3 regions of the Parafrankia irregularis genome follow, and region 3 is predicted to be linked to each of the others. Evidence: predicted binding sites of a transcription regulator. Region 3 holds the regulator's gene; each other region holds the start of a gene.
The links. The regulator LexA, encoded in region 3, represses DNA repair genes until DNA is damaged. The targets are predictions, from matches to a motif close to CGAACNNNNGTTCG.
Positions count from the first base shown of each region.

Region 1: a site for LexA is predicted at 3,066-3,079, ahead of AWX74_RS16885 (HNH endonuclease signature motif containing protein). Genes of this name have one in related genera too.
Region 2: a site for LexA is predicted at 3,488-3,501, ahead of AWX74_RS11280 (DUF222 domain-containing protein). Genes of this name have one in related genera too.

Region 1 is NZ_FAOZ01000009.1:129,859-139,415, reverse strand. It holds gene def (peptide deformylase) at 1-191, shown strand, start outside; gene AWX74_RS16895 (rhodanese-like domain-containing protein) at 188-1,819, shown strand; gene AWX74_RS16890 (GntR family transcriptional regulator) at 1,955-2,632, shown strand; gene AWX74_RS16885 (HNH endonuclease signature motif containing protein) at 3,118-4,440, shown strand; gene AWX74_RS16880 (FAD-binding oxidoreductase) at 4,920-6,296, shown strand; gene AWX74_RS16875 (GntR family transcriptional regulator) at 6,271-7,713, opposite strand; gene AWX74_RS16870 (class II aldolase/adducin family protein) at 7,821-8,606, opposite strand; gene AWX74_RS16865 (enoyl-CoA hydratase-related protein) at 8,656-9,429, opposite strand.
Region 2 is NZ_FAOZ01000006.1:5,800-15,356, forward strand. It holds gene AWX74_RS11255 (phytoene desaturase family protein) at 1-908, shown strand, start outside; gene AWX74_RS11260 (CDP-alcohol phosphatidyltransferase family protein) at 928-1,725, opposite strand; gene AWX74_RS11265 (hypothetical protein) at 1,688-1,939, shown strand; gene metF (methylenetetrahydrofolate reductase [NAD(P)H]) at 2,194-3,096, opposite strand; gene AWX74_RS11280 (DUF222 domain-containing protein) at 3,539-4,831, shown strand; gene AWX74_RS11285 (DUF4097 family beta strand repeat-containing protein) at 4,876-5,562, opposite strand; gene crtI (phytoene desaturase family protein) at 5,904-7,424, shown strand; gene AWX74_RS11295 (AAA family ATPase) at 7,564-8,739, shown strand; gene AWX74_RS11300 (DUF58 domain-containing protein) at 8,736-9,557, shown strand, end outside.
Region 3 is NZ_FAOZ01000005.1:318,159-327,715, forward strand. It holds gene AWX74_RS10435 (vitamin B12-dependent ribonucleotide reductase) at 1-1,824, opposite strand, end outside; gene nrdR (transcriptional regulator NrdR) at 2,322-2,972, opposite strand; gene AWX74_RS10445 (LysM peptidoglycan-binding domain-containing protein) at 3,205-3,456, opposite strand; gene AWX74_RS10450 (hypothetical protein) at 3,790-4,434, shown strand; gene lexA (transcriptional repressor LexA) at 4,544-5,293, shown strand; gene hflX (GTPase HflX) at 5,401-6,909, opposite strand; gene dapF (diaminopimelate epimerase) at 7,099-8,034, opposite strand; gene AWX74_RS10470 (EAL domain-containing protein) at 8,031-9,170, opposite strand; gene miaA (tRNA (adenosine(37)-N6)-dimethylallyltransferase MiaA) at 9,224-9,557, opposite strand, start outside.

The DNA.
Region 1 (9,557 bases), on a different contig from region 3:
CCCGGTGCCTCCAGCACGAGACCGACCACCTGCACGGCAGGCTGTACATCGACCGGCTCACCGGCGAGGACCGCCGCGCCGCCCAGGCGGCCCTGCGCGACGGCGTGCGGCCGTCACGCCCCGTCCCCTCGATCTTCCGTGGCTCGTCCCCCTCGATCTTCCGTGGCTCGTCGCGGCCCGGCCAGCCGTGACCCTGGTGTTCGACGCCGAGCAGGTGCGGCGCCTGCTGCTGGCGCGGGAGGAGATCGCGCTGCTCGACCTGCGGGAGGAGGACGCCTTCGCGCAGGAGCACCCGCTGTGGGCGGCGAACCTGCCGCTCTCCCGGCTGGAGGCGGAGATCCTGGAGCGGGTGCCAAGGCTGGCGGTGCCGGTCGTCGTCTACGGGGAACACGACGGGATCGACCTGGCACCGCGGGCCCTTGCCCGGCTGAGAACGCTCGGCTATTCGCAGGCCGGGGCGCTCGCCGGTGGGCTCGCCGGCTGGCGATCGGCCGGCGGCGAGCTCTTCCGGGACGTCAACGTGCCCAGCAAGGCGTTCGGCGAACTGGTCGAGGCGGTCAGGCACACGCCTTCGTCGTCGGCGCAGGACGTCCGACGCCTGCTGCGGGAGTCGCCGCCGATCGTCGTCGACGTACGCCGCTACGACGAGTACCACACGATGAACATTCCGTCCTCGGTGAGTGTGCCGGGCGGTGAGCTCGTGCTGCGCATCCGGGAGCTGGCGCCCGATCCCCGCACGCCGATCGTCGTGAACTGCGCCGGCCGAACCCGGAGCATCATCGGCACGCAGTCGATCATCAACGCGGGCGTTCCCAACCCGGTGGTGGCGCTGCGGAACGGGACGATCGGCTGGGAGCTGGCCGGCCTCGCGCTCGACCATGGATCCACCCGGCGCGCACCGGCCGAGGTGACAGCGGAGCACCACGCGGCCGCCCGGGCCGGCGCGCGGGAGATCGCCCGGCGGGTGGGGGTACGTCCGCTGACGCTCGGCGAGCTGGCGGGCCTCGACGACCCGGCGCGCACCACCTATCGGTTCGACGTCCGCGACGAGGGCGAGTACGCCGCGGGGCACCTGCCCGGGTTCCGTCATGCGCCCGGCGGGCAGCTCGTGCAGGAGACCGACCATTTCGCTCCCGTGCGCGGCGCCCGCCTGGTGCTCGCCGACGACGACGGCGTCCGCGCCACCATGACGGCGTCGTGGCTGGCGCAGATGGGCTGGGAGACCTACGTCCTCACGGTGCCCGGTCCTTCGCTCACGGAGGTGGGGCAGACGGCCGCACTGCGGCCCGCGGCGCCGGCCGTCGACGAGGTCGAACCGGCGGAGCTGGCGACCTGGCTGGCGGGTCCGACCCCGTCGGCGGCCACCGCGACCGTCGTCGTGGACATCGGGCCGAGTCGCGAGTACGTCCGCGGGCATGTGCCGGGGGCCTGGTTCGCGATCCGCGCGCAGCTGGGGCCCGCCGGGCAGGCCCTCCCGCCGCATGCACGCCTGGTCATCACCTCTCCCACCGGGGAGCTCGCCCGGTGGGCGGTCGCCGACCTCGCCGACGGACACAGCGCGGCCGGTGGACCCGGCGGCGGTCGCGGGGGCAGCGGGCGGGTGTACGCGCTGGCGGGCGGCACACGGGCCTGGCAGGCGTCGGGAGCCACGCTGGAGGCCGGCGGCCAGCGATTCCTCACCCCGGCGACCGACCGGTACCGCCGGCCGTACGAGGGCACCGACAACGCCCGCGAGGCCATGCAGGCCTACCTCGACTGGGAGTTCGGGCTGATCGCCCAGCTGGAACGCGACGGCACCCACTTCTTCGCGCCGATCTGACGGGAACCGGCCCACATCGCCCAGATGGCAGGGGGTACGACGACGGCCGTGGCCGGGCCGGCCACGGCCAGGCCAGGATCCGTGGTAGCGTCCACTGTTTCCGACAAGGATCTCCCCCTGTAAGGATCATCCGCTGTGGCGCGCCGCCCCGTCCCTCGCAGCAAGACGAGCACCGCGGTCGTGGACTACATCCTGGAGCAGATCTTCGAAGGGCACCTGCGGTCGGGCGACCGGATCGATCTGGAGCAGGTGTGCCGGGAGCTCGACGTGAGCCGGCTGCCCGTCCGCGAGGCCATCGTGATGCTGGAGCGCGATGGCATCGTCTCCTCGGCGTACCACCGGGGGGTCTTCGTCGAGCCCTTCGACACCAGGTCGATCAACGACGATTTCGAGATCATCGGGCTGCTCAGCGGCGTCGCCGTCCGGCACCTTGCCGAGGAGCGGGACGCAGAGGTGATCGCGGCGCTCGAAGGCCTGGTCGACGAGCTGCGGGCCGTGCCGCAGGGCGACCGGGAGCGCGTGGTCGAGCTCGTCCGTCTGATCCTCACCACCGAGCACCGCGCCGGTGGCTCCCGCCGCCTGCGCGCCGAGCTGCGCGCCTTCAGCGGGTACCTGCCGCTGGTGTTCCGGATCAGCACCAACCGCAGCCAGGTCGACACGGTCGAGGCACATGCCCGCGTCGTACGCGCCATCGCCGCCGGCGACGGTGAGAAGGCCGCCCGCCACCGCCTCGACGACTTCCGCGAAGCCGGCCAGCGTGTCGTCGCGGAACTGGCCCGACGCGGTGTGCTCAGCACCGAGGCCGGTTCGTAGGCTACCCGCTGATCGGATGGGTCTTCCGACTCGGCTGGCGTTGGTGAGTGAGAGGCGCCCGCCCAGGTTCAGTACCCGCCTTGTCGGGGCGTGATCTCGATGCGACTGTCCGCGGAGTTTCCCGCTTTATTCTTCTGCGTTGATCGTGACTTCTCGGATTCCCGGGAGACGTCACTGGCAGCCTGGCTCAACATCTCCACCGTCACTAGGTGCACCATTTAATCGATTGCCGATTCCCATATATGGAGACCATGCACTGTGCAAACCACCCAGGAATCCTGGGTCTTTTGCCCCCGCATGGCATGTCGGATTCAGGCTGCAACCCGGAAGCCGGGTTGTCAAGACGTTCTGGGTGGCGGGTGAACTCCTTGTGTCCTCCGCTCTCCAGCCCGACCCTGCCAGTCGCTTCCCGGCTTAGCATCACCCTTGCAATCGAACGCTCGTTCGATCTAATGGTGTGTGTTTCCGGACCGGAGGACAGTGCCATGACTCCCAGCACCTGCTCCACCCTCACCGACCCGACCGGCCCGCCCTGCACGCTCGGTTCGGAGGAGGAGGGGGAGATACCAGTCGCGCATCGGGTGTTCGAGGGATGGCTGAACGACCGCCTGGAAAGGTTGGGGGCCGCGAGCGCGCGGATCGCCGCCGCGCAGGCGGAAGCGATCCGGATACAGGCGGAGCTTGCCGCGGCCCGGCCGCCGGAGGGCTATGACGAGCTGGATCTGTTCGATTCGATGGTCGCGGGGGACGTGGCGGGGGTGATGCGGATCTCGACCGGGTCCGCCGAATGGCATCTGCACTTCGCCGACCAGGTGGTCCGTCGTCTGCCGGCGGGGTTGCAGGCGTTGACCGAGGGGGTGTTGGATCTGCCGCGGCTGCGGTCGTTGGAGCATGCGACCGCCCCGTTGGACGACGAACTCGCCGGCCGGGTGGCTGACCACGTGTTGGGGAAGGGGCCGCGGGCGCATCGGGCTGGTTTCACGGCGGCGTGCCGCCGTGGGGTGATCACCATCGATCCAGATGGTGCGGCGAAACGCACGGAGGAACGGCGCCGGGAACGGCGGGTGTGGGTGGACCCCGAGGAGGACGGGACGGCCGTCCTGGGAGCGGTGCTGCCCGCGGACGCGGCACTGGCCTGTCTGGGGCGCATCGAACGGATCGCCGACGCCACTATCGCCGACCGGAGTGAGACGGACAGCCGGAGTCCGGATGAGGTCCGTGCCGACACCCTGATGGATCTTATCCTGGGCCGGTACGGGCAGCCCGGCCCGGCGGGTCCGACCGGCGCGGAAGTGCAGGTCGTCATCCCGATCGGAACCCTGCTCGGCATGGACACCGAGCCTGGCGAGCTGACCGGATACGGGCCGCTCCCCGCTGCTGTCGCGCGGGAGATCGCGATGCGGCCGACCTCGACGTGGCGGCGGATGCTCACCGACCCGGCGGGTCATCTCGTGGAGCTGGGAGAACGGCGGTATCCGAGCCCGGGGCAGAAGCGGCATGTGCGGGCCCGGAACCCGTGCTGCACGTTCCCGCGGTGTACCCGCCGGGCGTGGCGTTGCGATCTGGACCACACCCGGCCCTATGCCTCGGGCGGAAAGACGCTGGTGGAGAATCTCGGGCCGTTGTGCCGGCGGCATCATCGGGTGCGTCATCACGGCCGGTGGCGGGTGGTCCAGCCCCGGCCGGGGGTGTTCCGGTGGACGAGTCCGACCGGCCGCTGTTACGAGGTCCGTCCGCATTCGTATCTCGATGGGGAGTACACCACCATCGACCATGGTATGTCGGATGAAAACAGCCGGCCAAGATGAAGCACCGTCCCCCGGCCGAGGGGTCCGGTCTACGAACGAGAGGTCAGCACCTGGTAGCGGTTCCGCACGGCTAGTCGATATTGTCCTGTTTCGGAATGGTCGTGTATCCACTGTGGCGGCCACGGATAACGCACATTACCTCAACGTAATCACTGAAATGCTGATCGACCTCCCCGGGGTGGAGGCGGCGCTCGGCGGGTCGCGGGCGCAGCTGACCCACCGACCGGCCGACGACCGGGATCTTGCGATCTGCTGCCGCGGCGGCTTTGATCCGGTATCGCCGCGCGACCTTGGATTCCCGGGGCGGTGTCGGAGATTGGTCGCTGGGACAGCAGCGTCTTGAACGGTGGTGCGTGGCCAACTGTCGCCGGCCGGTCGGTGGACGTGCATTACCGCGACCTCGGTGTCGGCGGCCACCGGCACCGCAGGCGAAGGCCAACCACGCAACATTCAGCACAGTCAGCCAAAGGAGCAGGTCGATGGTTCTGCCGTCCGCCGAGGAATCGCTTTCCCGCCCAAGCCTCCCGGCGGGTCTGCGTCAGGATCTGGTCGACGTCGTCGGTGCGGAGCACGTGCTGACGGACTCGCGGACCGCCGGGTACGTGGTCGACTGGACCGGGCGATATCGCGGGTTCGCCTCCGCCGTCGTCCGGCCACGGGACACCGCCGAGGTCTGCGCGGTACTGGCGCTGTGCTCCGCCGCGGCAATTCCCGTCGTGCCACAGGGCGGCAACACCGGCCTGGTCGGCGGCGGGGTGCCGCGTGCCGGCGAGCTGGTGCTGAGCCTGGGCCGCCTGGACTCGCTCGGCCCGGTCGACCGGGCCGCGATGCAGGTGACGGCCGGTGCCGGGGTCACCCTGGCGCAGCTCGCGGACGCACATCCCGACCTGGATTTCGGGGTGGCCATCACCAGCCGCCACAGCGCGACCGTGGGCGGCACGATCGCCACGAACGCCGGCGGCGTACGCGTCCTGCGCAACGGGCCCATGCGGGCGCAGATCCGGGGAGTCGAGGCGGTCCTGTCGGACGGCACCGTCCTGTCGCACCTGTCCGGGCTGACGAAGGACAACACGGGCTACGACTACCCGAGCCTGCTGGCGGGTTCGGAGGGCACCCTGGCGGTCGTCACGAAGGCGCGCCTGCGGCTGGTGCCACGCCTGCGCGACCCGATCGTCGCGGTGCTGGGCCTGCCGGGGCTGGCGGAGTTGCACGGTCTGGCGATCAGGGCCCTCCAGGAGGTTCCCGGGCTGGTCTCGGCGGAGTTCTTCACCCGGACGGGGCTCGACATCCTGCTACGCAACACCGACCTCACACCGCCGCTGGACGCCCCCGCCGAGGCCTATCTCCTGCTCGAGGCCTCCGACGCAGGGGCGTTGGAGGCGCTCGCCGAACTGGCCGGCAATCTGCCCGTCGCCGTCGGGCACGGTGCGGCCGACCGTGCCCGCCTCTGGGCGTACCGGGAGCGGCATCCTGAAGCGGCGGGCTTCCTGGCACCGCCGCTGAAACTCGACGTCTCGGTTCCCGCCGGACGCTGGGTGGAACTGGCCACCTCCGTCGGCGATGTGGTGACCGCCGTGGACCCTGGCGCACGGGTCATCACGTTCGGTCATGTCGCCGACGGCAACGTGCACGTCAACATCGCCCCGGCTGCCGAGGTGGACGGCCGCCACCAGGACGCGGTCTTCTCCTATGTGGCCTCCCTCGGCGGCTCGATCTCGGCCGAGCACGGAATCGGAGCACTGAAGGCCGACTGGCTGCCGCTCTCCCGCACAGCCGCCGAACGGGAGATCTTCGCCCGTGTCCGCGCAGCGTTCGACCCGGCCGGAATCCTCAACCCCGGGATCCTGCCGCGCTGACGCGCGCGGCCCCCTGGTCCCGACGGTCGAGGAAGTCGACGACGCGGTCAGCCACCCCGCTCATCAGTGACCACCACGCCGTTTCGACCTGATCCGTGTCGCCGTCGCGCAGCGCCGTACAGACCTCGTCGAAGCCCTGCCCCTGTGCCTGCATCGCGCCCGGGACCTGCCTGAAGAAGTCGGGGACGATCTCCGGCATGGCGCGCAGCGCGCCGATCAGCGGCGGGCTGTCCGCCGTCTCGATGATCAGGTCGAGGATCTCGGCGTTCACCCGCTCGAAGGAGTCAGGATCCGAGGCCGCGCGAAGAGCCGGCTGGAAGGCCAGCAGGCGCTCGACGGCGGGATCGCCGCCGCGCCTGTAGGTCAGCGTCGTCGCGAGACCGAAGATGATCGCGAAGATCTCGTAGTGATCCCGGACGTAGTCGGCGTCGAAGGCGTTCACGAAGGCGCCGCGGTGGGGTTCGACCGTGATCCACCCTTCGCGTTCCAGCGCGACGACGGCCTCCCGCATCGGCGTCCGGCTCACTCCGATCGCGTCGGCGATCGACTCCCGGTCGAGCCGCTGACGCGGAGCCAGCTCCCCCCGGATGATCTGCTCACGGACATGGTGAACCGCACGCTCGGCACCGCTGTCGACCGGCGCGAGGCGGCTGGCCCTGCTACGGCGGCCGAACGCACCGTGCCAACGGACCGGTGGGCGCGACTCTGTGTCGCCCGGTTCCCGCGCGAAGATCCCGCGGCTGGTGAGGAACCGCTCGACGCAGGCTCCCAGCTCGCGGTGGACCTCACGGGCCGCGGCGGCCGCCTGGGCGGTGTTCCGGGCCTCGACCCCCGCGACGACCGCACGGACGCCGTGGCGTTGGATGCGCATCACCTCCTCGCGGTCGTCGAACGTGTCGGCGGACGCGTACTCGGGCAGCACCCGCAGCAGCCGATCGGCGCGCACCGATCTGGCCGCCGCCCGCAGGACGGCGGTGAAGGAGTCATAGACATCGGTCGTGTCATGAACGCAGCCGGCATCCCCGATCAGGCGAACGTGCTCCGCGAGCATCCGGACATCCGCGTCCTGCGCACGCTGCGTCGCTCGGACCGCGACGAAACCCTGGACCGCGCCCAGGAGCACGTAGTGATCACGCGCGGTGCGGCGGTCGATGCCGCGGACGAAGGAGCCACGCCGGGGCTCGACGGCGACCCACCCCTCACGTTCCAGCGCGATGATTCCCTCCCGCACCGGGATACGGCTGATTCCGAGCTCTTCGGCGATCTCCTCGGGCACGAGCCGCTCACCGCTGCGAAGCTCACCCCACACGATCATGTTGCGAATGTGGTCGGCGACGACCTCCCCGTCGTTGCGTCGTACGGCGGTCCGGATGCGCCGTACGTCGCGAGGGCTGAGATCACGGGTCAGAAAGCTCACCACCAGAACTGGAAACGCGCGGGAATGTCATGCAGGCCAGGCTACGGCCGCGCGGGGGACGGCCGTCCCACCGACCGGCCGACGCAGGCCGACCGGATTCGGCACGCTCACTCCAGCAGGTCGGGCTCCTCGGCGACGATCCAGTCGTAGAGGGGCTGGAAGGAGAACCAGCCGAAGCGGTGGCTTCCCACCTGGGAGGCGGTGAGCGCCGCGGCCTCGGGCGGGACGAGATGTGGCACGGTGGCGGCCGCCTCCGCCATCAGCTGCGACTGGGCGCAACGCTCGTAGCTCAGGTGCCACCAGAACGCCTCGTCCACGGAATGGCCGACGGTCAGGACACCGTGGTTGCGCAGCAGGACGGCCTTGTGGTCCCCGAGCGCCGCGGCCAGCCTCCTGCCCTCCTCCTGTTCGAGCACGACGCCGGTGTAGTCGTCGAGAAGGCCCTGGTCCTGGTAGAAGGCGCAGGCGTCCTGGGAGATCGGGTCCAGGGGGCGGCCGAGCGCGGCCCACGTCCGGCTGTACAGGCCATGGGTGTGGACGGCCGAGACGACGTCGGGGCGGGCGTCGTGCACGGCGCCGTGAATGGTCAGCGCGGCGAAGGCGACCAGGTTGCGGGCACCGGGCTCCTTGTTCGGGCCGCTCACGACCGTGCCCGAGCCATCGACCAGGCACAGGTCGGACACCTTGATCTGGCGGAAGCTCTGCCCGTAGGCATTCACCCAGTAGTGGTCGGGCAGCTCCGGGTCGCGGACGCTGCCGTGCCCGGCGACGCCTTCGTTGAACCCGGACCGGCCGAGCACCCGGAAGGCCGCCGCCAACCGTTGCTTGCGGTGCAGTCGTTCCTGGTCGACCGAGCTGAAGCTCGGGGGCTTGCGGGTGACGAATCCGGCCATCTCGCGCTCCTCACCTACCGCACAGCGACTCGGCTGACCTCCGGACGCCCTACCTCGCGGCGCCCCGGCGGATGCGGTCTCGGATCGCGGCCACCCGCTCGGTGAATCCGGGCCGGGACACCGCCCATTCCTGCGCGGCGAGCTCAAGCTCCATCGCCGCCGTCGCATCACTCAACGCGACGCTGGCCCGCAGCGACTGCTTGGTCCGCACCACCAGCTCGGCGTCACGCCCCGCTGCCCGCCGTGCGAGCGCCTGGGCCGTGTCGAGCAGGTCGCCGTCGGGCACGCAGCGCCACGCGAGCCCGCGCGCGGCGGCTTCGTCCCCGGTCAGCCTGTCGCCGAGCAGGATGAGCGCCGCGGCGCCCTGGACACCCACCAGCCTCGACAGCCGCCACAGGTGACCTCCGCCCGGATGAATGCCCACGTCAAGAAAGCGTGGGTCGAAGACCGCTGACGGCGAACACAGGACGACATCGCAGGCCATCGGCAGATTCAGGCCCGCGCCGACGACGGGGCCGCACACGGCCGCGATCGTCGGCACCGGCGCCGCGGCGAGACGGAGAAAGCCCTCGTACATCTCGCGCAACGGAACCTCGGGTTTGAGCAGGTCGTCCAGCGAGCCGCCGGAGCAGAACACCGGCGGCGTGGCGGTGAGGACGATCGCCCGCGCACCCGCTGCCAGCACCTCCGTGACGGCACTCGCCAGCGCGGTGCTCATCTCCAGAGAGAGGGCGTTGCGCCGACCTGGATCATCCAACGTCAGCCGGGCGACTCCGTCGTCGGCCAGGTCCACCAGGACCAGCGTGCCGTCACGCCCCGTCATCGGAGTTCTTCCTCGGAGCCGCATGGGCGGCCGGTCGCCAGCAGGCCTGCCTCCGCCCAGGGTGACGGCCGGACCCAGCGCAGACCCGGGTGCTGATCCAGATTCCACATGGTATGAATCATACAGTT
Region 2 (9,557 bases), on a different contig from region 3:
GTGGCTGGTACATCCCGGGTGGGCTGCGTCTGCTCGGGCACGCGATCGCCGCGCGGGCGACCGAGCGAGGGGCGGTGATCCGCACCGGAACCCCGGTCGCGCGGATCTCGCTGACCCCCGGCGGGCGGGTGGACGGCGTCCGTCTCACCGACGGTGTCGTGCTGCCGGCCGACGTCGTCGTCTCCAATGTCGACGCGACGCGTCTCTACGACGGTGCGCCTCCGTCCGCGGAACATCCGGGGCGGCGGGGCACCCGACCGCTCGTCGAGCATCCGCCCAGCCGCCGACGGGTGCGCCGGCTCGCGCCCTCGTTGTCGGGCTTCGTCCTGCTGTTGGCGCTGCGGGGCCGGACGCCCGGGCTGGCCCATCACAACGTGCTGTTCCCCGCCGACTACGACGCCGAGTTCGACGCCGTCTTCGGTGGCAGGCTGCCGTGGGACCCCACCATCTACATAGCGTCACCGGACGACCCCGCCACCGCCCCTCCCGGTGACGAGGCCTGGTTCGTGCTGGTCAACGCCAGCCCCCACAGCGCCTCGGGTAGCTCGGGCAGCCCAGGCGGTGGGGCAGAGGTGCGCGCTGGCCTGGACTGGGACCGACCTGGCCTCGTCGACGCCTACGCCCGCCGGATCCTCGACGTTCTCGCCGCCCGCGGCCTCGATGTCCGCGCGCGGGTGCGCTGGTACCAGACGATCTCCCCGGCCGATCTGGCCCGCCGGACGGGTGCTCCGGGCGGCTCGATCTACGGTGTCTCCTCCAACGGACCTCGGTCGGCCTTCCTGCGGCCTCGCAACCAGTCCCCGGTTCCGGGGCTGTTCCTGGTCGGTGGCTCCGCCCACCCCGGCGGGGGCCTGCCACTCGTCACCCTCTCCGCGAAAATCGTCACCGATCTGGTCGGGCCGGCCTGACACACCCCGCTGGCAGGCCTCATCCGCCGGTCTCACCTGGCGCGGGTGCGCTCGGCCCCGGCACGTCCGGGGCAGCGGCTGTCAACGCCCCGTGCACCGACAGGAGGTACTGGACCAGCCCGACCGCGCACACCGTGAGAGTCGCGGCGGCGCCCGCCGATGCGGCCGCTCCCGCGTGCGCCGGCAGCAGCCCCGCCGCCGCCAGGCCGACAGCCGCGAGAATGATCCTGGTCGGACGCTCCCCGACCGTGACGACACCGATCTCGCCATGACCGGCCCCGGCCGCACGGGCGCGCAGATACTCGAGCATCAGGGCAGCGGCACCCGCCGCGGCCACCAGCTCGCCCGGCGCGCCGACCAGCCAGAACGCGACCAGGTAGCCGATGTCGCAGACCCGGTCCGTGGCCGAGTCGAGCAGATAGCCCCAGGCCGTCACCCTGCGCCGCAGGATGGCAACCGCACCGTCGAGGTTGTCCAGAAGCCCGCTGAGGATCACCACCACCGGGCAGACCAGCACCCAACGGGCCCCCGCCCATGCGGCGGGAATCACCGGCGCGGCGGCGACCACCGTCGCCGCCGTCACCGCTCCCGGCGCCACGCCCGCCGCGGCCAGTGGCCTGGCCAGGAGATATGTCAGCCCAAGCCAGAAACGGACCATCCCAGAGCCTGTCCGGGGGTCGTACCCACCGTGCAACGCGGCCCATTCGACCAGGTAGGTCTCTCGATCAGGAACTCGGGTACGCACGTCATCCATCGTGCCCGCGCCGTAGAGTTCCGTCGTGGTATCCGACCAGCCGACCGGTGTCGTCGAGTCCATTGAGGATTTGGACCCGGATCACGCTTTCAGCGCCCATCGCGACCAGGTGGTCCTCGCCGTGCGAATCACCCAGGTGTTCAACACTCTCGATCTCGGTCTGGTTACCGCCGTGGTCGACGCGGCGAACCACGCCGGATTCGCTCTCGTGCGGGAGCAGACGTTCCGCGACGAATGGCTACTCTGCGTTTTTGACGCCTACGAGGACCAGGACTGAGCCGAATCGACACCCGGAGCTCGGTACCGCCGCGCTGGCAGACCCGGCCGGCGCGCCCACTTCGCCCGCTCCGGGCGCGCCGGACCGGGCCGAGGCTCGGCCGGATCGGGCCGAGGCTCGGCCGGATCGGGCTGGCAGCGGATGGGGTCGGCGGCGGATCGGGCGGAGCCAGGCCGGGTGGCTGGCGCGCCTGACCGCCGACGCCCCTGGGCGGCCGGCGGCCGGCCGCTCCGTCGTTGCGCTGTCGGCCGGTTTCAGCCGTTGAGCGCCCGGTAGATCTCCCGCGTCGCACCGGAGCGGTTCAGCGTGATGAAGTGAAGCCCCGGTGCTCCGCCGGCCAGCAACCGTTCGGAGAGCTCGGTGGCCACCTCGATCCCGATGGCGCGAACAGCGGCCGGATCATCGGCCACAGCCTGCAGCCGGGCAGCAAGATCGGCCGGAAATTCAGCCCCGGACAGCTGCGCCATACGCACGATCTGCGCAACGTTGGTCACCGGCATGACACCGGGAATAATCGGTGCGTCACAACCCAGCCGACGAACGCGCTCGACCAGCCGGAAATAGTCGTCGGCACCGAAGAAGAACTGGGTGATCGCGAAGTCCGCGCCGGCGTCCAGTTTCTGGACCAGAAAACGCGCGTCCGTCTCCAGGTCAGGAGACCGGGGATGTTTGTCCGGGAAGGCCGCGACGCCGACGCAGAAGTCCCCCAGTGAACGGACCAGCCGGACGAGATCCTCGGCATACGCGACACCGTCGGGATGACGCACCCACTCCGCCTGAGGATCACCCGGAGGATCACCGCGCAGCGCCAGAACGTTACGTACACCGGCACCGGCGTAGCCCCCGATGACCTGCCGCAGCTCGGCCACGGAGTGGTTCACCGCGGTGAGGTGGCCGATCGGCGTCAGGTTGGTCTCGGTGGCGATCCGCTCGGTGACCCGAATGGTTCCGTCCCGCGTCGAACCACCGGCGCCGTAGGTGACGGAGACGAAGCTCGGCTGCAGCGCCTCGACCTCACGCAGGGCCGTCCACAGCTGCCGCTCGCCCTCGGCCGTCTTCGGCGGAAAGAACTCGAAGGAGAACGACGTCCGCCCCGAGGCCAGACACTCCGCCACCGTCCTGGCCGTCGTCCTCGCCGCGTTCCCGACTGCTGTCATGCGTGGAACCCCGTCATGGGATACGAGCGTAGTCCCGCAGTGACGCAGACCCGGACCGGGTCCGCCCCACCGGAGGCCATCGTTGGCGAGGCCCTGTCGTCAGTTATGGCCTTCCACAGTCATGGCCTCCCCTGGAGAGGCGAGACGGGTCATGTTGCACCGCGCGAGTCACGTTGTGTGGCTGTCGCGGGGCGCGGGCGGGTGGCAGCGCGGGTTCGGTGGGCGGGTGGCCGGGGGGGCTCGTGTGGTTCTTCTGGCGCCTGGCGACTGCAGGATGACCACCCGGCGCCGGGCCGTCAAGGCGGCCTGGGTGATGAGGGAACTCGTTGTGGCCTCACCTCTCCGGCACGGCCTGGCGGGCTGGTTCACGGCCTAACATCACCGATGCGGTCGAACGCTCGTTCGACCACGGGGGACGTGTGAGCCGGCGGAGGGCAGACCCATGACCACCACCATCAACCACCCGGCCCGTCTCCCCCTCGCCGAGGCCGACGGGAACATCTCCGCCGAGCACACGGCGTTCGAACACCACCTCCACCAGGAACTCGAAGGCCTACGCGCCGCCGCAGCCGCCCGCGCCGCAGCCGACGCGGACCTCCTGCGCCGTCACGCCCGCCTCGCCGCCCTCCAACCCCCCGACGGCTACGACACCACCGGACTGTTCGACACCGTCGTCGCCGGCAAGGTCGCCGGGGTGCTACGGGTCTCCACCACGATCGCGGCCCGCACCCTCGGGTTCGCCGCCCGGGTGACCCACCGCCTACCCGCCGCCCTCGACGCGCTCGCGGCCGGAATCCTGGACCTGCCCCGGCTACACGCGTTGGACCGTGCGACCGGCCCACTCGACGACGACCTCGCCGCCCAGGTCGTCGACCATGTCCTGGCCCAGGGCCCACGCGCCCATCAGATCCAGTTCACCGCCGCCTGCCGCCGAGCCGTCGTGGCCCTCGACCCCGACGGCGCCGCCACCCGATCGGCACGCCAGACCCGGCGCCGCCGGGTCTGGCTGACCCCGAAAGGCGACGGCATGGCCCAACTCGGAGCGTTCCTCCCCGCCCCCGACGCACTCGCCTGCCGCCAGCGGATCGAACAGATCACCGACCAGACCCAGGCCCGGCGGGACCCCAACGACACCCGCAGCCGCGACGAGATCCGCGCCGACACCCTCACCAACCTCATCCTCAACCCCCACCACACCACCGCCGGCCCGGCCGGCGTAGAGGTACAGGTCATCGTCCCGATTGCCACCCTGCTCGACCTCGACACAACCCCCGGCGAGCTTCCCGGCTACGGGCCGCCACCCGCCGACATCGCCCGCGAGATCGCCTACCGGCCCGGATCAACCTGGCGGCGGATACTCGTCGACCCCGAAGGCCACCTCGTCGAACTCGGTGCCCGGCGTTACCCCAGCCCCGCCCAGCACCGCCACATCCAGACCCGGAACCGGCACTGCGTGTTCCCGCACTGCACCCGCCCCGCCCGACGCTGCGACACCGACCACACCCACCCCTACACCCACGGCGGCAAGACAGTCGTCACCAACCTGGGACCGATGTGCCGACGGCACCACCGGGTCCGCCACCACACCCGCTGGCGCGTCACCCAGCCCCGCCCCGGAGTATTCAGCTGGACCAGCCCCACCGGCCGCCACTACGAGGTCCGCCCCCACTCCTACCGCGACGGCGAGAACACCACCCACGGCCACGGCACCACCAGCGGGCACGAGCCGTGGTGAGCAAAATGATCGGCCGCCGAGATATCGGCCCACGAGCAGTGGGCTCAGATGCGGACTGGCCCTTGCTCAGAGGCACGCTTGATCCAGATCTTGCCGGCGACACTGCGCGCGAACACCCGCCGCCGCGCCGCGGGCACGTTGGGCAGCTCGACCGACGCCAGCTGCGGGTTGCCGGTCTCCACCTCCACCTCGTAGTCGCCGTCGGGAAGGACGAGGATCACCATGCCCTCGTCGCTCACCGCGGACAGGTTGTCCGGAGGCGCATCGAAGTGCAGGTTGACGTCACCGGTGCGGCTACGGGCATTGATCCGGCCACCGGTGAGCTCACGACCGGTGATCCCGCCGCTCTCGGTGACCAGAAGCAGGTCGCCGGCCGAACCCCAGAGCGTGATCTCTCCGGATCTGACCTCCGCCCGGCCCTTCGTCCCTCTCGGCAGCTTCAGCCGGACGACCGCGTCGCTGGAGGTACCGTCCAGGCGCAGCACGTCGCCCGCGCGGGTCAGCACCGGCCGGGTCCGACCCGGCCGGCGGCGCGCGAGGATCTCGACCCGGACGTTCGAACGGTCGTACTCACCGATCTCCACTCGGCCGGCGGCGAGCCGGGCCTCGACGGCCGCCACCCCGTCGACCGTGCTCTCCAGCCGCTCCGGCGGCATGCGCAGCAGGACGAACGCGCTGCCGGCGACCAGGAGCAGCATGATGCCGAGCGCAACGACCACCAGATCGGACACGACACCTCCGGGCGTGGGAGCCGCGAACCACGAACCCGGACAGACAGCCCGCAGTTCACAGATCACAGATCGGGACGGTCGAACGCTACCGGTTTCCCAGCCGGTCGGACCGTGCCGGACGGCCCGGCGGGTGGTGAGATGCGCGGCTCCCCCGGCGTCGCCATGGCCTGGCGGCAGATCAGCAGGTCGGCGGACCGGCACGGGTCGAAACGACGATTCCCCGCCACGGTCGTCTCAGGGCAGGCTCCGCCCGGAACCCACCGAGGTGGTCCCGGCCGCACCGCCGTCCGTCCTGGTGAAACGCTGGACCTGCGGCAGAGGCGCGGCGGAGAGGACGTCCCATGCGAACAGTGACCGGACCGGCGGAGCACGTCGTGATCGTCGGGGCGGGGTTGGGTGGGCTGTCGGCCGCGCTGCGGCTGACCGGTGCCGGCAGGCGGGTGACCGTGCTCGAGCGGGAGGACTTCCCTGGCGGTCGCGCGGGGTCGTTGCGGCTGGGCGGCTACCGCTTCGACACCGGTCCGACCGTGCTGACCATGCCGGAGCTGATCGCCGACGCGTTCGGCTCCGTGGGCGAGGACCTGGACAAGTGGCTGACCCTGCGCCGGCTCGACCCGATGTACCGGGCACGGTTCGCCGACGGCTCCGTCCTGGACGTCCGGGCCGACCCGGCGGACACCGAACAGGGGGTGCGGGACCTGTGCGGACCCGCGGAGGCCGCGGGCTTCCGCCGCTTCACCGACTTCGCCACCCGGATGTTCCGGGCCGAGATGCGGGACTTCATCGACGCCCAGGTCGACTCGCCGCTGGCACTGCTGCGCCCGTCCCTGGCCCGGGTCGCCGCGCTCGGTGGCTTCCGGCGCCTCGACACCGTGGTCGGGCGGTACCTGCGCGACCCGCGGACCCGACGGCTGTTCACCTTCCAGGCGATGTACGCCGGTCTCGATCCGCACCGGGCGCTGGCGCTTTACGCGGTGATCTCCTACATGGACTCGGTGGCCGGGGTCTACCACGTCGACGGCGGCCCCCATGCCGTTGCCACGGCCATGGCGGACGCGGCGGCGCGGCACGGGGCGGTCTTCCGTTACGGGTCCGAGGTGAGCCGGGTCGAGGTGCGTGGCGGGCGGGCGGTGGCCGTGCACACGGCCGACGGTGAGCGGGTGCCGGCGGACGTGGTGATCCTCAATCCCGATCTGCCGGTCGCCTACCGTGATCTGCTTCCCCCGTCGGTCGCGCCGGCCCGGCTGGGCCGGCTGCGCTTCTCGCCGTCCTGCTTCCTGCTGCTCGCCGGCGCCCGGGTCGCCCATCCCGAGGCGACTCATCACACGATCCACTTCGGGCAGGCCTGGCGGCGCACCTTCGAGGAGATCATCAGTCGGGGCGAGCTGATGAGCGACCCGTCGTTCCTGGTGAGCACGCCGTCGGTGACCGAGCCCGCGGCGGCACCGGCCGGCGCGCACAGCTACTACGTCCTGTTCCCCACCCCGAACCTCACCGCGCCGCTGGACTGGTCCGTCCTCGGTCCGCGCTATCGCGACGAGGTCGTCGCCGTCCTCGAACGCGCCGGCTACGCCGACTTCGGCTCGGCGGTCGAGGTGGAGCAGATCACCACCCCGGCGGACTGGCGCAGCCGCGGCATGGCCGCGGGAGCTCCGTTCGCCGCGGCGCACACGTTCTCCCAGACGGGGCCGTTCCGGCCCGGCAACCTGGCACCCGGCCTCGACAACGTGATCTTCACCGGAAGCGGCACCCGGCCCGGGGTGGGGGTGCCCATGGTGTTGATTTCAGGCCGACTTGCGGCGGAGCGGGTCCTCGGCCGTGATCGCGGTTACCGCACCCGAGCGCTGGTCGACATTCCGTGATTCCACCGTGTGTTCACCAGGATTGCCCGCCGCCATCAGATGACGGAGTTCCTGAAGAGCGCCTTAGAAGAGGCTTCCGACCACACTGTCCCGAGTCCTCGGGCCCTCGATTCCGTCCGTTGTCTGGGAGGATGGACTCATGAACGAGTGGACGACCGATCCCGGCGTGGCGGCATCCGACGTCGAGGCCCGGACGCCCGCCGATCCGCCGGCCCATGACGTGGCCACCGACGCCGCGCTGCTGGAACGAGCGCTCTTCGAGGTCAAGAAGGTCATCGTCGGTCAGGACCACATGGTCGAGCGCATGCTGGTCGCGCTGCTCGCCCGCGGGCACTGCCTGCTGGAGGGTGTGCCCGGCGTCGCGAAGACGCTGGCAGTGCAGACGCTGGCAACGGTCGTCGGTGGCTCCTTCGTGCGGATCCAGTTCACCAGCGATCTGGTCCCCTCCGACATCATCGGCACGCGGATCTTCCGCGGCAGCCGGGAGACGTTCGATATAGAGCTCGGCCCGGTGTTCGCCAACTTCGTTCTCGCGGACGAAATCAACCGTGCACCGGCCAAGGTCCAGTCGGCGTTGTTGGAGGTCATGTCGGAACGGCAGGTATCCCTGGGCGGGGTCACCCATCCGCTGCCGCTGCCCTTCCTCGTTCTCGCTACACAGAACCCGATCGAGTCCGAAGGCGTGTATCCGCTGCCGGAGGCGCAGCGTGACCGTTTCCTCATGAAGGTGACGGTTCCCTATCCGAACGCGGCCGAGGAGCTGGAGATCGTCCGGCGGATGGGGGTGCGTCCACCCACCGCGGAGACCGTCCTCGACCCGGACGCGCTCGTCCGCCTGCAGAACCGAGCGGACGACGTGTTCGTCCACCACGCGATCACCGAGTACGCCGTCCGCCTGGTGCTCGCCACCCGTTCGCCGGCCGAGGTCAACCTGCCCGAGCTCGGCGGGCACCTGGCCTACGGTGCCTCACCACGCGCGTCACTCGGGCTCGTCTCCGCCGCGCGGGCGCTGGCGCTGCTGCGCGGGCGTGACTACGTCGTCCCCGACGACGTAGCGGCGGTGGCCCTCGACGTGCTGCCGCACCGCCTGGTGCTCTCCTACGAGGCTCTTGCCGAAGGACTCACCGCCGAGGAGATCGCCCGGCGCATCCTCGGCGCGCTGCCGCCTCCCCAGATCGCCCCCCGCCAGCAGAACGCGGCCGAGCACGGCCTGCACAACGGGCACCGCTCACCGCCGCCGACCCATTCCGGGCGCTGGCAAACCGATCCGCGGACCGGCTTCCCCGAGTACTTCGACGGCGGGCCGGCGCGGTGAGACGGTCCGATCGGCCCGGCGCGACCACGCCGCGGGTGATCTCCCAGCCACCGGCGACCTCACCGTCGGTGGAGCGGACGCTGCGCGGCCTCGAACTCGCCGTCAACCGCCGCCTGGACGGCATGCTCCTCGGCGACCACCTCGGGCTCCTGCCGGGTCAGGGGACCGAGAAGGCCGAAAGCCGCGAGTACCACGTCGGCGACGACGTCCGGCGGATGGACTGGGCCGTGACCGCGCGGACGACGGTCCCGCATGTACACGACCTGGTCGCCGACCGGGAGCTGGAGACCTGGGCGCTGGTGGATCTCACCGCCAGCCAGGAGTTCGGCACCACCTCGATCCGCAAGCGGGAGCTGGCGATCGCGGCCACGGCCGCGATCGGCTTCCTCACCGCCCGCACCGGCAACCGGATGGGCGCCCTCGCCCTGACCCCGACCGGGCCGCAGCTGATTCCAGCCCGGCCGGGCCGCCAGGGGCTGCGGACCCTGCTGCGGGCGCTCCTGTCCGTTCCCGAGGCGGCTCACGACCGTCCCGTGCGGCGGCCTGACCATTCCGCGGCCACCGACCTCGCCGCCGCGGTCGCCGCGATGGACCGGCCGCGCCGCCGCCGTGGCCTCGCCGTGGTCATAAGCGACTTCCTCCCCACCGACCTGGGCTGGGAGCGGCCGATGCGGGCACTCGCGGCACGCCATCAGCTGCTCGCCGTGGAGGTCCTCGATCCCGCCGAGCTGGCCCTGCCGGCCGTCGGGCTGCTCTCCGTCGTGGACGCGGAGACCGGCGCGGTGCTGGAGGTGCCCACCTCGTCACGGCGGGTCCGC
Region 3 (9,557 bases):
CTCGGCGATGAACTCGACGATCGCCTCGGTCGTCTCCTCCGGGTAGCCCAGCGCCCGCAGGGCCGCCGGCACCGTCTGGTTCACGATCTTCATGCTGGCGCCGCCGACCAGCTTCTTCATCTTCACCAGGGCCAGGTCGGGCTCGATCCCGGTGGTGTCGCAGTCCATCGCCAGCCCGATGGTCCCGGTCGGGGCGAGCAGGCTGACCTGCGCGTTGCGCCAGCCGCTCTTCTCCCCCACCGACAGCGCCCGCTCCCACTCCTTTGAGGCGGCCGCGATCAGCCGGGCGTCCTCGGCGTGGACGGTGCGGACGGCGTCGTTCGCCGCCGCGTGCTTGCGCACGACGCGGCGGTGCGCGTCGGCGTTGCGGGCGAAGCCGTCGTACGCGCCGACCGTGCCGGCGAGCTCCGCCGAGCGGCGGTAGGCCGTCGCCGTCATCAGCGAGGTGATCGCCGCGGCGAGCGAGCGCCCGCCCTCGGAGTCGTACGCCCGGGCGCTCGCCATGAGCAGCGCGCCCAGGTTGGCGTAGCCGATGCCGAGCTGGCGGTAGGCCCGGGTCACCGTGGTGATCTCGGGGGTCGGGAAGTCCGCGAAGCAGATCGAGATGTCCATCGCGGTGATGATCAGCTCGACCGACGCGACGAACGCCTCGGCGTCGAAGGTGCGATCCGGCCGCAGGAACTTCATCAGGTTCAGCGACGCCAGGTTGCAGCTGGAGTTGTCCAGGTGGACGTACTCCGAGCACGGGTTCGACGCGGAGATCCGCCCGGACTCCGGGCAGGTGTGCCAGTCGTTGATCGTCCCGTCGTACTGGATGCCCGGGTCGGCGCATTCCCAGGCCGCCTGGGCGATCGTGGTGAACAGCCCCTTGGCGTCCACCGACTCGATCACCCGGTTGTCCAGCCGGGCGCGCAGGTCGAAGGACGTCCCGTCGACGACGGCCCGCATGAACTCGTCGTTTACCCGGACCGAGTTGTTGGCGTTCTGGTACTGCACCGAGGCGATGTCACGGCCGCCGAGATCCATGTCGAACCCGGCGTCACGCAGGGCACGGATCTTGTCTTCTTCCCGTGCCTTCGTCTCCACGAACTCGACGATGTCGGGGTGGTCGACGTCGAGCACGACCATCTTCGCGGCACGGCGGGTCGCGCCGCCCGACTTGATGGTGCCCGCCGAGGCGTCGGCGCCACGCATGAAGCTGACCGGGCCGGACGCCGTTCCGCCGGAGGAGAGCAGTTCCTTCGACGACCGGATCCGGGAGAGGTTCAGGCCGGCACCGGACCCGCCCTTGAAGATCAGCCCCTCCTCCCGGTACCAGTTGAGAATCGACTCCATGGTGTCGTCGACGGCGAGGATGAAGCAGGCCGAGACCTGCTGGGGCGCCGAGGTCCCGACGTTGAACCAGACCGGGGAGTTGAAGCTGAAAACCTGGTGCAGCAGCATCCAGGTGAGCTCGTGCTCGAAGGCCTCGGCGTCGTCCTCGGAGACGAAGTAGCCGTTCTCGCGGCCGGCCACTGTGTAGCGGTGCACGACCCGGTCGATGAGCTGGCGCAGCGACGACTCGCGCTCGGCCGAGCCGAGCGCGCCGCGGAAGTACTTGCTGGCAACGATGTTGGAGGCGTTCACCGACCAGGCGGCCGGGAACTCCACCCCGCGCTGCTCGAAGTTGACTGAACCGTCACGCCAGTTCGTCATGACGACGTCCCGGGTCTCCCACTCCACCTCGTCGTAGGGGTGGACGCCGGGCGTGGTTCGAACCCGCCGGATCTTCAGGCCAGCCACCTTCGCGGCCGATCTGCTGCCCTTGCCGCGGGTCTCGGTCATGGCACTCCTCGTGTTCGCTTTCGACAGGTTCAACAATGGCGGCCGGAGTTACCTGCCCGATGAGCCCGGTCCACGCCGGGCTCGGCGCTCGCCGGGCAGGTGGCCCCGCCGTTGGATGGCACGCCGAAATGACCGGATCAGCCTCGTTGCCGATCGGTCCGACGTGCTTTGGGATCTGTGGCAGCGCAGGCGACCACGCCGTCGGTGCGCGATGCGGTGACGGCTGTGGTGGCGCAGGCGACCGCCGAATGCAGTGGTTCGTGGCGGTGGTGGAGCGACGTGGCGCGGCGGTCAGGGCGCGATCATGATGCTGTGGTCAGTCGCGGTGGTCGGGCCGCGGTGGTTCAGCGCGGTGCGGTTGCCGGTGCGGTTGTCAGTGATACGCCCGGTGCCGGGAATGCCCCGACTTCCCGGGCCGCCCCACACCCGACCCGGCCTGGCCGAGGCCGCACCCGGCCTGGCTCAGGGTCCGCGGCGGCTCAGGGGCCTGCGGCGGCTCAGGGGCCCGCGGCCGCGCGCAGGCCCGGCGCGGCGGCGAGGTGCGGCCCGCGGGTGAGCCCGGCGGCGCCCAGCTCCGGGCCGGCGGCCCGGGACGACTCCGCCAGCGGGGCGCCTGCGGCCTCGGAGCTCTGCCCCGCGTCGGCACGAAGCGCCGCGATCGCCACCTCGAAGTCGGCGAGTGACTCGAAGGCCAGATAGACGGAGGCGAACCGAAGGTAGGCGACCTCGTCCAGCTCCCGGAGCGGGCCGAGTATCGCCCGGCCGACGTCCTCGGCAGCCACCTCCGCGGAGCCGGAGGAACGCACCGTCTCCTCGACCCGCTCGGCCAGCAGCGCGAGATCGTCCGACCGGACCGGGCGCCCCTGGCAGGCCTTGCGCACGCCCACGATCACCTTGGCCCGGCTGAACGGCTCGGTGGCACCGCTACGCTTGCGCACCCGCAACGAAGCTTCCTCCATCGTCGTGAACCGGCGCCCACACTCCGAGCACGCTCTGCGCCGCCGGATCGCGGCGCCTTCCTCGGCCTCCCTGCTGTCGACGACACGGCTGTCGGAATGGCGGCAGAAGGGACAGCGCACGGCACACTCCTCTCCGCTCCGGGCGGCTTGGCTGCCACACGCGGAGCACGCCCCAGCAGGTGCCCACATGCCACCGGCCGACCACCCTCCGGGGGTGGCCAACTGACAACCTGTGGATATCGATGCACAACCTGTGGATGACTTACGGTGCTGTAACTACAAGATGTTGTGTTCACCGTAGCGCACGCACCCGACAGGTCCGACACCGCCCCTCCCCCTCCGGCGTGTCGCTGCCGCGGGGCCGCCGCCACCTGATCGGCAGCCGATCCCGCCCGGTGGCCGGCCGTCGGGCGGGCCACCGTCAGGGCAGGCAGAGCGGCTGGCCGGGAACGAGATCCGCGGTGGGCAGATCGTTCAGGGACATGAGCCGACGAACAACCGCACGGGTGTCGGCCTCGGGGTCGATCCCGCGCGCCACCTCCCAGAGCGTCTCGCCCTGGCGCACCACGTGGACCTGACAGTCCACCGGGGTGGCCGTGAACGCCTGCGACGCGGTGACCAACGCCAGCGAGAGCACCAGCGCACCGGACAGGCACGCGAGCGCCGCGAACACGAGCCTGCCCCGCCGGGTCAGCCTCAGCGGCGGCTGTCGCCGCGGGCGGCGTCGCGAGCCCGGACGGAGCCGTTGCGCGCCCGGGGGCTGGGCTCGCGAGCTCGGGGACGAGCTGCGCCGCAGACTCAGCCACCGGCGCCGTGGTCTCGTCCGTAGCCTCTGGCCACCGGGCGGCGGCAACGCGTACCCGACGGCGCGGGCACGCCATTCCAGCCCGGGCATCTCGATGACCTGGGCCTCGCCGCAGTCGACCGCCGCCGAGGACGGCTGTGCGCCGCACGGGCCCGCCGCAGGTGAAGGACCACTGCCGAGACAACGAGAAGGGGCCGAGCGATGCGCCGGCCGCCGATCACCACCACGCACGGCCCTGCCCCGCACCGCCTGGCCGCGCACCACGACCCCGCTGACCGCCGCACCACGGCGAGCACGAGGACGCGGACGCGCGCGACCACCATGGCCGCCCCCCGCCGGCGCACCTCCTCCGACGGCCGCGGACCGCCGCGCCGCGCCGACGCGGAACGCCCGACACCTAGGACCGGCTCCCCCGCCGAGCGCCCGGTCGCCATCCGCGATGTCGACATCGCCAGCAGCCACGCCAACGTCGCCAGCGGCCGGCCGAAGGTCACGGTCGGCCGCATCGACATCGACAATGGCGATATCGACAATGGCAACGTCGGTCACGTCGGCATCAGCCAGACCGGCGCGGGAAAGATCAGGGTCGGCCGGATCAGCGTTGGCCAGATCAGGGTCGGCCATGTCAACCTCCCAGGCGCGAGCATCCGCCCGCTCGAACACCTGAGCGATTCTTACACGGCCGCCACGCACACTTCCCCCGACACGCTCGAACAGACGTTTGAGATTCGGCGACCGGCCGACTACCGTCAAGGACGATCAGTTGTGGACGATCGTGCGAGAAGAAGCGAGCACGGAGAATCCACCCGAACCGGTCAGAAGCTACTAATAGGACAAAGTGGTTGATCGACCGGGTGGCCCGCCGGCTGCGGAACCGCCGAGCCACCGGTCGCGGAGAAGCCGGTAGCGGGCGAAGCCCCGCCGCCGGATGCATCGACAGGGAGAGCGGTAGGCGATGACCAGCCAGGCACGGGGTACCCGCCGAGGCGACGCCCGCGGCAATGTCCGGGATCTTCCCGACAGCCCCGCGGACGCCTCAGGCCTCACGCAACGACAGAAGGGGATTCTCGAGGTCATCCGCGCCGCGGTGGAGCAGCGCGGCTATCCGCCGAGCGTCCGCGAGATCGGCGAGGCTGTCGGTCTGACCAGCACCAGCAGCGTCGCGCACCAACTCAAGGTGCTCCAGGAGAAGGGCTTCCTGCGGCGCGACCCGAACCGGCCGCGGGCCATGGAAGTGCTGCCGATCGGCGGCCAGAAGGCGGGCGCCCGGCTGCGCTCCGCCGGCGCCACGCCGGCGGAGGTGGGTGGTGCCGTCGCGGCCGAGGGCGGCACTCCGACCTACGTGCCCCTCATCGGGCGAATCGCGGCCGGTGGGCCGATCCTCGCCGAGCAGGCCGTCGAGGACGTCTACCCGCTCCCGCGGGAGATCGTCGGTGAGGGCACGCTGTTCCTGCTCAAGGTGGTCGGGCAGTCGATGATCAATGCCGCGATCTGCGATGGTGACTACGTCGTCGTCCGCCAGCAGCCGGTCGCCGACAACGGCGAGATCGTCGCGGCCATGATCGACGGCGAGGCGACAGTCAAGCGCTTCCGCCAGCGCGACGGCCGGGTGTGGCTGGCGCCGGAGAACCCCGCGTTCTCCGACATCCCGGCCGAGGACGCGACCATCCTCGGCCGGATCGTCGCCGTGATGCGCCGGGTCTGACCCGAACGCGACCCCAGGGGGCGCTGGCCCCCTGGGGAAGAGCCGGCCACCGAGCCAGCCGCCATGCCGAGCCAGGCGGCCCCTGGCTCGGCTTCCCGCCGGCTCGGTCAGTTCCGAAGGGCTTCAGCGACCCTGAAGGGCTCCAGCTCGGCGGCAAGGCTCACCGGCACCCGGGCCGCCACCGCCGTGCCCGCGCCGGTGTGCTCGACGCTCAGCACCTCGCCGTCGCGGTGGATCCGGGAGACGAGATCACCACGGGTGTAGGGCACCAGCAGTGACATCTCGATCTCCGGGTGCGGTATCCGCTCCGAGAGGGCGTCGACCAGCTCCGCCAGGCCCGTTCCGGACCGAGCCGAGACGAAGATGGCGTCCGGAACCGCCTTGCGCAGCACCGCCAACGTCGTCGGATCGACCGCGTCGACCTTGTTGACGACCACGAGCTCGGGAACCCCGGCCGCGTCGATCTCGGCGAGCACCTCACGGACCGCCGTGATCTGCCCCATCGGGTCCGGTGCCGAACCGTCGACGACGTGCAGGACGAGATCCGCGTCCACGACCTCCTCCAACGTCGACCGGAACGCCTCGACGATCTGGTGCGGCAGATGCCGGACGAAACCGACGGTGTCGGCCAGGGTGAACACCCGCCCGTCGGGCAGGGTCGCCCGCCGCACGGTCGGGTCGAGGGTCGCGAACAGGGCGTCCTCGACGAGCACACCGGCTCCGGTCAGACGGTTGAGCAGCGAGGACTTCCCGGCGTTGGTGTACCCGGCGATCGCGACCGCCGGCACGGCACCCCGCCGCCGCGAGGAGCGCTTCGTCTCCCGGACGGTGGCCATCGCGGCCAGCTCGCGCCGCAGCTTGGCCATCCGTGTGCGCAGCCGCCGCCGATCGGTCTCGATCTTCGTCTCACCAGGGCCGCGGGTACCGATGGGCGCCCGGCCACCACTGCTCGCGGCGGCCCGGGACATCGACTCACCCCAGCCACGCAGCCGCGGGAGCATGTACTGGAGCTGGGCCAGCTCCACCTGGGCCTTGCCCTCCCGGGACGTCGCATGCTGGGCGAAGATGTCCAGAATGAGCGCCGTCCGGTCGATCACCTTGACCTTGACGACCTCTTCGAGCTGGCGCAGCTGCCCAGGGGTCAGCTCGCCGTCGCAGATCACCGTGTCCGCACCGGTCGACGCGACGACGTCCGCGAGCTCTCGGGCCTTGCCGGAACCGACGAAGGTCGCCGTGTCCGGCCGGTCGCGGCGCTGCACGAGCGCGTCCAGCACCATCGAGCCCGCGGTGGTGGCGAGGGCCGCGAGCTCCGTCATCGACGCCTCGGCCTCCAGGAGGCTCCCGGAGGTCCACACCCCGATCAGCACCACCCGCTCCAGTCGGAGCTGGCGGTACTCGACCTCGGTGACGTCCTCGAGCTCGGTGGTGAGACCCGGGATGCGGCGCAGCGCGCCGCGCTCCTCCAGGTCGAAGCCGTCGCCCTGTTCGTCGAAGAAGGAGAACCCCTCGCCGTCACCGAGGAGGACCACGCCCCCGTCGTCGCCGTCGAAGCTCGGGCTCAGGTTCGGGTTCGGGTACCGGGTGGACGCCATGGCGGCGTCAGCGGGAAGACTCATACCATCCGTTCTCAACGCGGCACGGTGACCGTCGAATTCCGCCCGCCCCGTTCGGGAGCGGGCCGGTGCCGCTGTACCCGGGCTCGGTGCCCCGGCGCAGCGGAACCTCCGCAGCCCCAGAGTGACACGCCGGTGCCGCGATCGCGAGCCGTTTACCGGCCCGGCGCCCGGTAGGAACGGCCCTGTCGGTCAGCTCCGGCCGGTCCCGGCGGGAACCAGTGCCTGGGCACCCGCAGCGGCAGTACCGGAGGCGACCTCGGCGGCCTGGCGGATCCATTCGGGACGAAGGACACCATCAGACACAAGAACGGCGGGACCGCGCAGAATGACGGTCGTCTCCCGCCAGTCAACGGTCAGGCGCCCGCCGGGAAGATCGACCAGCACCTCGGACGGCGGCGTACCGCCCACCCGCGCCGCCCACGCGACCGCCACCGCGCAGGCGCCGGTGCCGCAGGAGGCCGTCTCGCCGACGCCGCGTTCGAAGACCCGCATCGCGACGCCATCCGCACTCGGCACGACGACCTCGACGTTCACCCCGTCGGGGAAGGCCTCGGCCGGGAAGACGGGAGCGCCCAGGTCCAGGCGCGCCAGCTCGGACGGCCCCAGGTCGTCGGCGAAGCAGACCGCGTGCGGGTTGCCCATCGAAACACCCACCGCGGCGAACTCGCGGCCGACCACGGTGACCGGCACGGTGCCCGCGGCGAACGCCGGCGGGCCCATGTCCACGCTCACGTCACCGGCCGGCGGCACCTCGACGGAGCGCAGGCCCGCCCGGGTGGCGATCACGAGGCTGCCAGGCATCTCGTAGCCGGCGTCCACCAGATACCGCGCGAAGACCCGGACTCCGTTGCCGCACATCTCGGCGATGGAGCCGTCGGCGTTGCGGTAGTCCATGAACCAGCGGGCAGCGCCCAGGTAGGCCGCCGCCGCGGGCTCCGCGGCGACGAGGACCACCCGCAGCACCCCGTCGGCACCGACCCCTGTTCCGCGGTGGCAGATCGCGCGCACCAGCTGTGTCGACAGGTCGAGATCACCGTCAGCATCCGGAAGGATGACGAAGTCGTTGCCTGTCCCGTGTCCCTTGACGTACCGCACGCGGCGATCGTACGGCGCCGGGCGCCTCATCCGGCCGTGGCCGCCCGAGAGCGGTCACCACGTCCGGAACTGCCGGGACGTCCGTTCTGCGAGTCCTGGCACGCCCTCGCCGGGTCGCGTGGCGGTGCCGCGGGTGGCGGGCCCGCGGGCGTCCGCCGGCCCGCACGACCCGCCGCGCCCGCATGACCGCTTCCCGGGCCCGCCCTGTTCGCAGCGTTGCCGGAGCTGGCCGAGCTGGCTGAGTAGGCGGAGCTGCCAAAGCCTGCCGAGTCGGCGGAGCTGGCCGAGCTCGAAGGATTCGACGGCTCGCCGGTCGGGCGACGGGTGCCGACGCCCTCCCAGGAGTCCGTCCACGGCTTGTACCAACGGTCCGGCCGACCCCGGCCGAGCGCGATCATCCGGGCGTCCTCGACCGGAACGGGCGGGCAGAACAGCGGACCGCAGACCCGGTCGCACTCCGTCCGCCCCACGGCGGCCGCCAGCGCCGCGGTGTCGACGTCCTCGGCGACCACGACCATGCGGCGACGGTGTGCGATCTGGAGCATGGACGCGAAAACCGCCTGACCCTCCAGGTCGCGGATCGTCGCCCGCAGGAAGCGCCCATCGATCCGCACGAGATCCAGCGGCAGCTTGTCGAGCGTCGCCACCGACGCGGACCAGGTACCGAACGAGTCGACGCCGACCGCGACACCCAGCGCACGCAGCCGCCCGAGCAGGTGGGGCAGGCCCGGCGGCGCGAAGGCCAGCGTGTTCTCGGTGAACTGCAGGCCGATCGCCCCAGGTGGCAGCGACCGCCCGAGGACCAGCCGCTCGATCTCGTCGAAGAAGTCCGGCCGGCCGAGCTGGGCGCTGTCGACCCGCACCCACAGCCGGGGCGGGCGGACCCCGGTGCCCGCCGCCATGCGATGCCAGGTGCGCGCCTCGGTGACCGCCATCCGCAGCACCCACTGGTGGACCTGGCCGACCAGCCCCGCTGCCGCCGCGACCGGCATGAAGTCCGCCGGGCCCAGCAGACCCAGCTCGGGATGCGCCCAGCGTGGGTACGCCCGCATGCCGGGCACGGAGCCGCTGCGCAGGTCGACGTCGGGCTGGTAGTGCAGGCGCAGCGTGCCGTCGTCGAACGAGGCGTACAGCGCGGGCACCAGGCCGATGTCGAGCGCGGTCACGTCAGACTCCAGACGCCGTGTTCCAGACGCCTCGGCAGGAGGCCGACCACCCGTCAGAGCGCGCCGACCAGACGTCGCACCTCGGCGAGATCCGGAGAGTCGAACCAGGATATCCGCCGGTCTCGCCGGAACCACGACCGTTGCCGCCGGGCGAAACGCCTGGTGGCGATGGTCGTGGCCGCCTTGGCCTCGGCCATTGAGCCCATTGCCCCGTCGAGCGCGGCCAGGACCTGCGCGTAGCCCAGCGCCCGCGAGGCCGTGCGGCCGTCCCGCAGGCCCTGTGCGGCCAGTTCTTCGACCTCCTCGACCAGCCCGGTACGCCACATCAGCTCGACGCGGCGTTCGATCCGCTCGTCGAGATCAGGGCGATCGAGACCCACCTGGACC